DNA from 4 places in the Kitasatospora sp. NPDC059646 genome. Region 4 is predicted to be linked to each of the others. Evidence: riboswitches for the same ligand, from Rfam matches in the RefSeq annotation. Region 4 holds a riboswitch; each other region holds the start of a gene.
The links. Region 4 has a riboswitch for cyclic di-AMP ahead of ACFV1L_RS08205 (transglycosylase family protein). Riboswitches for the same ligand answer to the same signal wherever they lie in the genome.
Positions count from the first base shown of each region.

Region 1: linked by a shared signal. The riboswitch ahead of ACFV1L_RS05605 (transglycosylase family protein) and the one ahead of ACFV1L_RS08205 (transglycosylase family protein) in region 4 are both predicted to bind cyclic di-AMP.
Region 2: linked by a shared signal. The riboswitch ahead of ACFV1L_RS35075 (peptidoglycan DD-metalloendopeptidase family protein) and the one ahead of ACFV1L_RS08205 (transglycosylase family protein) in region 4 are both predicted to bind cyclic di-AMP.
Region 3: linked by a shared signal. The riboswitch ahead of ACFV1L_RS27375 (NlpC/P60 family protein) and the one ahead of ACFV1L_RS08205 (transglycosylase family protein) in region 4 are both predicted to bind cyclic di-AMP.

Region 1 covers NZ_JBHWDS010000006.1:20,984-23,176, reverse strand. The annotation lists gene ACFV1L_RS05605 (transglycosylase family protein) at 192-875, opposite strand; cyclic di-AMP (ydaO/yuaA leader) riboswitch at 879-1,059, opposite strand; gene ACFV1L_RS05600 (cytochrome P450) at 1,311-2,193, opposite strand, start outside.
Region 2 covers NZ_JBHWDS010000085.1:9,079-11,271, reverse strand. The annotation lists tRNA gene ACFV1L_RS35080 (tRNA-Gly) at 1-8, shown strand, start outside; gene ACFV1L_RS35075 (peptidoglycan DD-metalloendopeptidase family protein) at 140-1,129, opposite strand; cyclic di-AMP (ydaO/yuaA leader) riboswitch at 1,132-1,286, opposite strand; gene ACFV1L_RS35070 (hypothetical protein) at 1,659-1,853, opposite strand.
Region 3 covers NZ_JBHWDS010000046.1:48,020-50,212, reverse strand. The annotation lists gene ACFV1L_RS27380 (NlpC/P60 family protein) at 1-888, shown strand, start outside; cyclic di-AMP (ydaO/yuaA leader) riboswitch at 1,225-1,405, shown strand; gene ACFV1L_RS27375 (NlpC/P60 family protein) at 1,416-2,193, shown strand, end outside.
Region 4 covers NZ_JBHWDS010000008.1:185,221-187,413, forward strand. The annotation lists gene ACFV1L_RS08205 (transglycosylase family protein) at 1-907, opposite strand, end outside; cyclic di-AMP (ydaO/yuaA leader) riboswitch at 913-1,084, opposite strand; gene ACFV1L_RS08210 (G8 domain-containing protein) at 1,566-2,193, shown strand, end outside.

The sequences.
Region 1 (2,193 bases), on a different contig from region 4:
CGTTACGCCCAGAGCCTAGCCGCAGACATGCCCGCGGCCACGCCCGGCCGGGCTCCGTCTCACCGTGTGGCCCGGCTACTCACTGGTAGTTCACCTGTTTGCCCGCCGACCGTCCGCCCCGGGCGGCGCGAACTGCGTTGCGCGCGCCGGGAGCGGACGGTTCGTCAGGGGTACGGCCGCCCGGGCGACCGTCAGAGCGAGAGCACCTGGCCGGGGACGATCAGGTCCGGGTCCGCGCCGATGACGCCGCGGTTGGCCTGGTAGAGCTGCTCCCAGCCGCCGGGGACGTTCCGGGCGGCGGCGATGCCGGACAGCGTGTCGCCCTCCTGCACGGTGAGCCGGGCGGCGCCGTTCTGCGGCTGCTGCTGGGCGGCCGGGGCGCTCTGCGCGGGGGTCTGCTTCGGGGTCTTGGCGGTCTTCGGCGCCTGCTGCTGCGCCGCCTTCGGGGCGGCCGCGCGCTGCTGGGAGCGGGAGGCGGTGTCCTGGGAGCTGCCGCCGCCCTTGGCCAGTCCGGCCTTGCCGGAGCAGACCGGCCAGGCGCCGGGGCCCTGCGAGGCGAGCACCCGCTCGGCGACCGCGATCTGCTCGGCGCGGCTCGCCCGGTCGGCGGTGGGGGCGTACTGGCCGCCGCCGTAGGCGCGCCAGGTGGAGGAGGAGAACTGCAGGCCGCCGTAGTACCCGTTCCCGGTGTTGATGCCCCAGTTGCCGCCGCTCTCGCACTGGGCGACGCGGTCCCAGGTGTCGACGGGCGCGGCTGCCGCTCCGGTGGCGGAGAGCAGGGGCAGGGCGAGACCGACGGAGGCGACGCCGGCGGCGGCGACGACCTTCTCGGCCTTGGTACTGCGACGGTGACGGCCGGTGCCGGTGAACAGCATGGTGCTTCCTCTCCGCACGCCTGCGAGGTGAGCTGTCGGGTTCGGACCGGGAGGTTGGCCCGGCCGCCGGCGGGACCGGACGCGGCTGCGTCCGCTCCCTGGCGGCTTCACCCCGAGCCGTCGGGGACTACGGCGTTCACACTTGGGTCCCCCGCTCCTGTCCGGGTCTGGTCGGTGTCCCGAGGGCGCGGTGGACAGGATTCGGCGTGCCGCGTTCGGGGCCCGCAGCTGCGGGCAAATCGGAGAGTAAGCAGAGCTGACGAGCAATCACAAGCTCATATCACCGGTATCACGTCGAAATTACGGACCTTCACTTCTCGTGCACAAACCGTCCATGTATGTCCGGAATCGCCCCGGACGGGGCGCATCGCGCGCCCCCGCCGGGGGTTCGGACAGTGCCGTGCTGGGGCGGGGTCCGGGGTCGCCGAAACCGGGTCAGCGGGGCGTGAAGGAGACCGGGAGTTCGCGCAGGCCGCGCATGATCAGCCCGCCCCGCCAACGGAGTTCGGCGGGATCGGCCGCCAACTGGAGGTCCGGCAGCCGTGTCAGCAGTGTGCCGATCGCGCGCTGCCCTTCGAGCCGGGCGAGCGGCGCGCCGATGCAGTAGTGGATGCCGTGACCGAATCCCAGGTGCGGATTGTCGGAGCGGGCCAGGTCCAGGGTGTTCTCGTCGGAGAACCGGGCCGGGTCGCGGTCCGCCGCGGCCAGCACCACCAGCACCGGGTCCCCCACCGGGATGTCCACGCCGCCGACGGTCAGCGGCCGGGTCGCGAACCGCCAGGTGGCCAGCTCCACCGGCCCGTCGTAGCGCAGCAGTTCCTCGATGCCGGTCTCCAGCAGACCGGACTCGCCGCGCCCCAGCGACTCCTGGAGCCGGGTGCGCTGGTCCGGGTTCCGCAGCAGGGCGTAGACCCCGTTGCCGATCAGGTTGATGGTGGTCTCGAAGCCGGCGAACAGCAGGATGAAGGCCATTGCCGCGGCCTCGTTCTCGGTCAGGTGCTCGCCGTGGTCACTGGCCCGGATCAGGCCGGAGATCAGGTCGTCGCCGAGGTCGGCCCGCTTGCGGTGGATCAGGTCGGCCAGGTAGCCGCGGATCTGCTTGACCGCGCGGCCCACTCCCCCGCGCTTGCCGCCGGTGTGACGGATCATCATGCCCGCCCAGTCCCGCAGGTCGTCCTGGTCCTCCGGCGGGACGCCCAGCAGGTCGCAGATCGCGTAGATCGGCAGCGGGAACGCGAACTCGTGGATCAGGTCGGCCTCGCCGCGCTCCGCGAACGAGTCGATCAGCCGGTCGGTGAGCTGCTGCACCCGGGGCTCG
Region 2 (2,193 bases), on a different contig from region 4:
CCGCTCCACGCGGCCGACGGCCCCGACTGCCCACGCAGTCGGGGCCGTCGCCGTTCCCGGGCCTCCGGGCCCGCCGCCCCGGCAGCCCGAAGGCCCCGGACAGCGGGGCTGTCCGGGGCCTTCGAGGGGTGGGCGACGATCAGACGTTGACGCCGTGGGCCGCCAGGTAGGCGACCGGGTCGATGTCGGAGCCGTAGTCCGGGGTGGTGCGGATCTCGAAGTGCAGGTGCGGGCCGGTCACGTTGCCGGTCGCGCCGGAGAGACCGATCTGCTGACCCGCCGTCACGGACTGGCCGGCCGAGACGGAGATCGAGGAGAGGTGGGCGTACTGGGCGTACTTGCCGTCGGCCAGCTTGATGATGACCTGGTTGCCGTAGGCGCCGCCGTTGCCGGCGGAGACCACGGTGCCGGCGGCGACGGCCTTGAGGCTGGTGCCGGTAGCGACCGGGAAGTCGATGCCGGTGTGGTAGCCGCTGGACCAGTTGGAGCCGGCCACCTTGTAACCGGTGGTGACCTTGCCCGGCGCCGGGGCGACGTAGGCGGCGGACGAGCTGGTGGTCGCCGCGGTCGTGGTGGTGGTGGTGGAGGCCTTCGGGGCCGCCTGCTGGGTCTTGGCGGTGCCGGTGGCGGCCGTCTTCGCGGTGGTCGACGCGGTGGTGTCGGCCTGCTTGGGGGCGGCCTTCGGCGCCGCGGCCTTGGCGGCGGTGTCCGAGGAGGCGGACGCGGCCGGGGCCTTGGCGGCGGGGGCGGCGGCCTGGCCGTTGATGGTCAGGTGCTGGCCCGGGTAGATGAGGTCGGGGTTGCCGCCGACCACGGAACGGTTGTCCTGGTACAGCTTCTCCCAGCCGCCGTCGACGTGCTGGGCGTCGGCGATCTTGGACAGGGTGTCGCCGGCGGCGACCCGGTAGCTGTGCGCGGCGGCGCGCTGGGCGCCGTCGGCGTGGTCGGCGACCGGCTTGGCGTCCACCGAGACGTTGGACCACTGCTGGGCGCCGCCCTGGTGGTCGGTGGTGTGCGCGGAGGCGGCGGTGACCGGGAGGCCGACCGCGGCGCCGGCCACGCCGGTGGCGATGGCGATGCGGACGATGGTGGTCAGGCGCGGCTTGCGGTGCTTGCCCTGAGCGGACATGAAGCGTTCCTCTCCGACGCCTGCGAGGTGAGCTGTCGGGTTCGGGCGAGAGTTGCCCGGCCGCAGAACTGCGGCTTCACCCCGAGCCGTTCCCGGTGTGTCCGGGCCCGGCGTCCTACCTGTGGTTCCCCCGCTCCTGCCGTGGCGTGGTTTCTGGTCGGCACCGGACGACGGCAGGACTAGGCGTTCCGTCCGGTGGCCCGCCCGGACCATGGCCGGGCTGCGGAGGAAGCAAAACCCACGGCTCGGGAGGCTGGCAAACGCCGATCGGCCCCGCTCCCGAGATCGGGAAGGGGCTGACGGTCCACCAGGTCACGCTGCGCCCACCGGCTCGCTGCGGTGTGCGTACGGGATCATGACGGTGCGCCTACGAGCCCCGCACGGTGGGCGACTTCGGCCACCGTGCGCGTTCGGGCGCGGACCCGGCGTGACCGGCCGGGTGACCCTGGTCACCCGCGGGCAGGCCGAAGGGACGGTGCGAGGGAGCCTCCCGCCCGTCGTGGAGTGCCGCCGGGGAGCCGACGGGGCGTCAGCCCGCGATCGACGCGATGGCCTTGGACACCGAGGTGAGGAACTGCTGGATCGGGCCGGCCATGGTCGACTGGCTGAGCATGAAGCCGAACAGGGCGGCGACGATGGCGTGCCCGGTCTTCAGCTGCTTGTTGCGAATGAAGATCGCGACGATGATGCCGAACAGGACAAGCGCGGAGACGGAGAAGGCCACCGGGACTCACTTCCTCGATTCGTGGCGGGGGTTCGGGTGGAAACCGTCGATGGCTCCCAGGCGGAAACCGGCCCCTGCCCCCCGTGTCCCCACCACTCCATCCGGACTCAGTGTGGTCGCTCGTGCGGACTGCGTAAAGGACTTGCCCGGTTGCCCGGGCTCCCAACCCGCCTGGTAGGACTGATTTTCGCCGACCGCGACGATAGCAACCGGGTTCTGACGGCCCGTCGGCGGGCGGTGGTCCGCCCCGGCCGGCGCGGCAAACCGGCAGGCAGATCCGGGAGCGGGCCACGGGCCGGGCGGCGCGCCGGAATTGGCCGAAGATCAACGCCCGGGTTTG
Region 3 (2,193 bases), on a different contig from region 4:
GACAAGCTGCTGGAGGAGCAGGAGCAGGCCGCCGAGAAGTACAACGGCGCCAAGGAGAAGGCCGACCAGCTGCGCAAGCAGGCCGACCAGCTGCAGGACCAGGTGGCCCGCGGCCAGGAGCAGTTGACCGAGCTGGCCTCCGGGCTGGCGGCGGTGGCCGGCGACCAGTACCGGCAGGGCAGCGTCGACCCGTCGATGCGCCTGATGCTCTCCTCCGACCCGGACAAGTACCTGGACCAGGCGTCCTCCTTCGACCAGGCCGCCAGCACCCAGGCCGAGACCCTTCGGTCGCTGAAGGACCAGCAGCGCCGGCTGGACCAGCAGAAGCAGGAGGCCGCGGCCGTCCTGGCGGAGCTGGACAGCTCCACCCAGGCGCTCAACGACGCCAAGAACGACGTGCAGAACAAGCTGCAGCAGGCGCAGAAGCTGCTCAGCCAGCTGTCCGCCGCCGACCGCGCCGCGATCCTGCGCGGCGGCGACGGCGCCGCCTCGCGCAGCTCGTCCCGGGTCGACCCGGCCAGCCTGCCGCCGGCCAGCGGCTACGCGGCGACCGCGGTGTCGGCGGCGCTCAGCAAGCAGGGCTCGGCCTACGTGTGGGGCGCGACCGGCCCGAACACCTTCGACTGCTCCGGCCTGATGGTGTGGGCGTACGCGAAGGCCGGCGTCTCGCTGCCGCGCACCTCGCAGTCGCAAGCCTCCGTCGGCACCAACGTGGGCAAGGACTGGCACAACGCCCAGCCCGGCGACCTGGTCATCTACTACAACGACGCGCACCACGTGGGCATGTACATCGGCAACGGCCTGGTGGTGCACGCGCCGCGCACCGGTGACGTGGTGAAGACCATGAAGGCCGACACCCTGCCGATCCTCACCATCCGCCGGGTCTGACGCCCCGAAGAATCGGACATACGCCCTATAGGGCGACAACTGACGCAACGTGACACGCCCGGACGGGTCGAGATCCTGCTGTGATCTACGACACGTCCGGGCGTTGCGTTTCTGCGCCGAATGGAGGGAAAAGCTGCGCGCTGCGCAACGAATCCCTTACTTTCGGTCAGTTTCCCAATCGAAATTGACTCAGAATCAGATTTTTTTCTGACAAGGATTTGAACGGATCACGGATCGGTTACTAGGGTCGTGCCTCGACCGCCGCAGAGTCGATCGCCCATGGGGGGCGACGGCGGAGGTCGCCGCCGAGTCCGTGACGCAGCGGGCGGGTCGTCAGAACGCGATCCGCCGACGGGGATCCCCTGCGGGGGTGCTGTCGAACGGAGCCGGGGAACCACGTTCCCCCGGGGTGAATCGGCGCCGGGTCGGCCGCGACAGCGGGCGGTGAGGCGCCGTAGGGCATCTCTTCCGGCCCGAACCCGTCAGCTCACCCGGTAGGCGGTGTGAGGAAGAAGGAGTCCGCCTTCGTGGCGTCCCATCGCCGTCCCAAGCCCGTCGGCCGTGCCCGGGTCTCGATTCTCACTGCCGCTGCCGCCACCGCCGTGGCGCTGTCCGCCCAGACCGGTGCGCACGCCGACCCGGCCCCCACCAAGGACCAGGTCAAGCAGCAGGTCGACCAGCTCAACGAAGACGCCGAGGTGAAGACCGAAGCGCTCAACGCCTCGGTCGAGAAGCAGCAGAACCTGCAGAAGCAGGTCTCCCAGCTGCAGGACCAGCTGGCCCGCCAGCAGGACCAGGTGACCACCGTCCAGGAGAGCCTGGCCACCATCGCCGCCGAGCAGTACCGCAGCGGCAACATCCCGCAGACCATGCAGCTGATGCTGTCCAGCAGCCCCGACACCTTCCTCGGGCAGGCGGGCGCGCTCAGCACCGTCGGCGCCACCCAGGCCGACCTGCTCAAGAGCTTCAAGGCCGAGCAGGCCAAGCTCGACGGCCAGCGCAAGGAGGCCGAGCAGAAGCTCGCCGAACTGGACACCACCACCAAGGCCCTCAAGGCCGAGAAGGAGGACGTCCAGGCCAAGCTGGCCAAGGCGCAGGAGCTGCTCAACACGCTCACCCAGAAGGAGCGCGACGAGCTCGCCGCGGCCGAGGCCAAGGCCGCCTCCGAGTCCCGCAGCCAGGCCGAGCGCGCCTCCCGCGACACCGTCCGCGCCGACCTCGCCGCCCCGGCCCCGGCCGGCTACGCCGGCGCCGCGATGAGCGCCGCGCTGTCCAAGCTCGGCAGCTGGTACTCGTACGGTGCGG
Region 4 (2,193 bases):
CCTTCGAACCGGTCGCCTTGGTGGCGGTGGCGGTGGTCGCGGTGCTCTTGGCGGTGGTGCTCGGCTGGGCCGCGGCGGTGCTCTTGGCGGTGCTCTTGGCGGTGCCGGAGGACTGGCCGCCGGAGCGGTCGCCCTTCCAGTTCGAGCCGTTGGACGAGGACTTGGCGGCCGGGGCGGACTGCCGGGCCGGGGCCTCGGCGACCGAGACGTTGCCGAGCGCGAGCTGCTGACCCGGGTAGATCACGTCCGGGCCCTCGGTCAGCACGTCGCGGTTCAGCTCGTACAGCTTCTGCCAGCCGCCCTCGACGTGCTGGCGCTGCGCGATGGTGGACAGCCAGTCGCCCGCCACCACGGTGTAGCTGCCGGCGGCCCGGTCGGCCGCGGGGGCGCCCTGCTCGGCCTGGCGGCGGGTCTGGCCCTGGTCCTGCCGGCGCGGCTTCGGGGCCGGCGCCTGGGTCTGCTGCTGGGCGGTGTCCTGGGCCGGCTTGGCGGCGGGGGCGGCCGGCGCGGCGGTGTTCGCGGAGGTGTCGACCTGCGGGGCGGCGCCGCCCTTGGTCAGACCGGCCTGGATCGAGCACACCGGCCAGGCGCCGGGGCCCTGCGAGGCCAGCACCTTCTCGGCGACGGCGATCTGCTGGTCCTTGGTGGCCAGGTCGGCGCGCGCGGCGTACGCGGTGCCGCCGAACTCGGCCCAGGTGGAGGCGGTGAACTGCAGACCGCCGTAGAAGCCGTTGCCGGTGTTGATCGACCAGTTGCCGCTGGACTCGCACTGGGCGACCTTGTCCCAGGTGGCCACCGAGGCGGCGGAGGCGGTGCCGGCCGTCAGGCAGGGGATCGAGAGGCCGATGCCCACGACACCGGTGGTCGCGATCAGACGGCGGGCGCGCTTGGCGCTGATGGGCAGCATGAAGATGCGTTCCTCTCCCACGCCTGCGAGGTGAGCTGTCGGATTCGGGCCGGAGTCGCCCGGCCGCGCACACCTGTCGGCGCGCACGGCTTCACCCCAAGCCCCGGACCGGTCCGTGGACCCGCCCAGGGCGACTTACCTGGTTCCCCCGCCCCTGCCGCGGTGCGTCTCGCATCAGCCGGCCCACCCGGCGGCAGGACTCGGCGTTCCGGGTGAGCTGGGTCCGTGTGTCCACGAACGTGGGCAGGAGATTAAGCGGATTTAAGGATGATTCGCAAATGCCTGTGACGGGCATCACCGGGCCCGAAAAACGCGATCAAGGAATTCCGGACGAACTCCGCTGTGAATGGCGAGAACTGGGCGCACGTCAGGAATTCGACGATCTTGAGTCCGATTTGGGGTGTTATGCAGCGGCGTGCGGGAGTATTCACCCCGCTGGGCGTTTTGATCACGGGCAGCGGGGACGTTTTGCGGGTGAATGTCCCGCTCCGTTCCGGCGGTTGCCCGGCCCGCCCGCACGGCCGCGGAATTCCGGCACCGGCCTGACGGTACGTCATAATGCTTAACCCGCGCGGAAGTCGCGCATTTCCGTCCGGCCCGCCGCCTATGCTGCCCCCGACGATTCGGAGTCCCTGCACGCGTTCGGGAGGCGGCCATCGTGGAGCACTGGGAGAACGGGCGCCACCGGCGGCCGCCGATCGGACGGCGGCGGATGCTGACCTGGCTGGCGGTCGGCACCGTGACGGCGGTCGGCGGGGGAATGGTGCTGCGCCAGTCGCTGGCCGGGGCGGCGGAGGAGGCCGCCCCGCCGCCGCCCGGCGCAGGGGCGACGGGCCATCAGCACCCCCGCGCCGTTCCCGCCGCCTCCGGCCCGCAGCCGACCCCGCCCCCGCCGCCGGTCGACGAGAGCGGGCGCACGTGGTCGGACGCCAAGGGCTGGGGCGGCAAGGTCCCCGGTCCGGGCAGCGCCGTGCGGATCACCGACCGGGTGGTGCTCGACACCGACGCCCGGGTCGGCTCGCTGCTGATCGACACCGGCGGCTCGCTGGTCTTCGCCAAGGACAGCTCGCTGACCCTGGAGAGCGGCGGCAACGTCGAAGTCCGCGGCACCCTCGCACTCGCGCCCGACCAGGCGCACACCCACACCCTGCGCTTCCCCGACATCGACGAACGCCGCTTCCGGGGCGGCGGCACGACCGTCGTCGACACCGACACCGGCCTGTGGGTCACCGGACACGGCTACCTCCGGCTGGACGGCGCGCCCCGCACCGCCTGGGTGCGCGCCG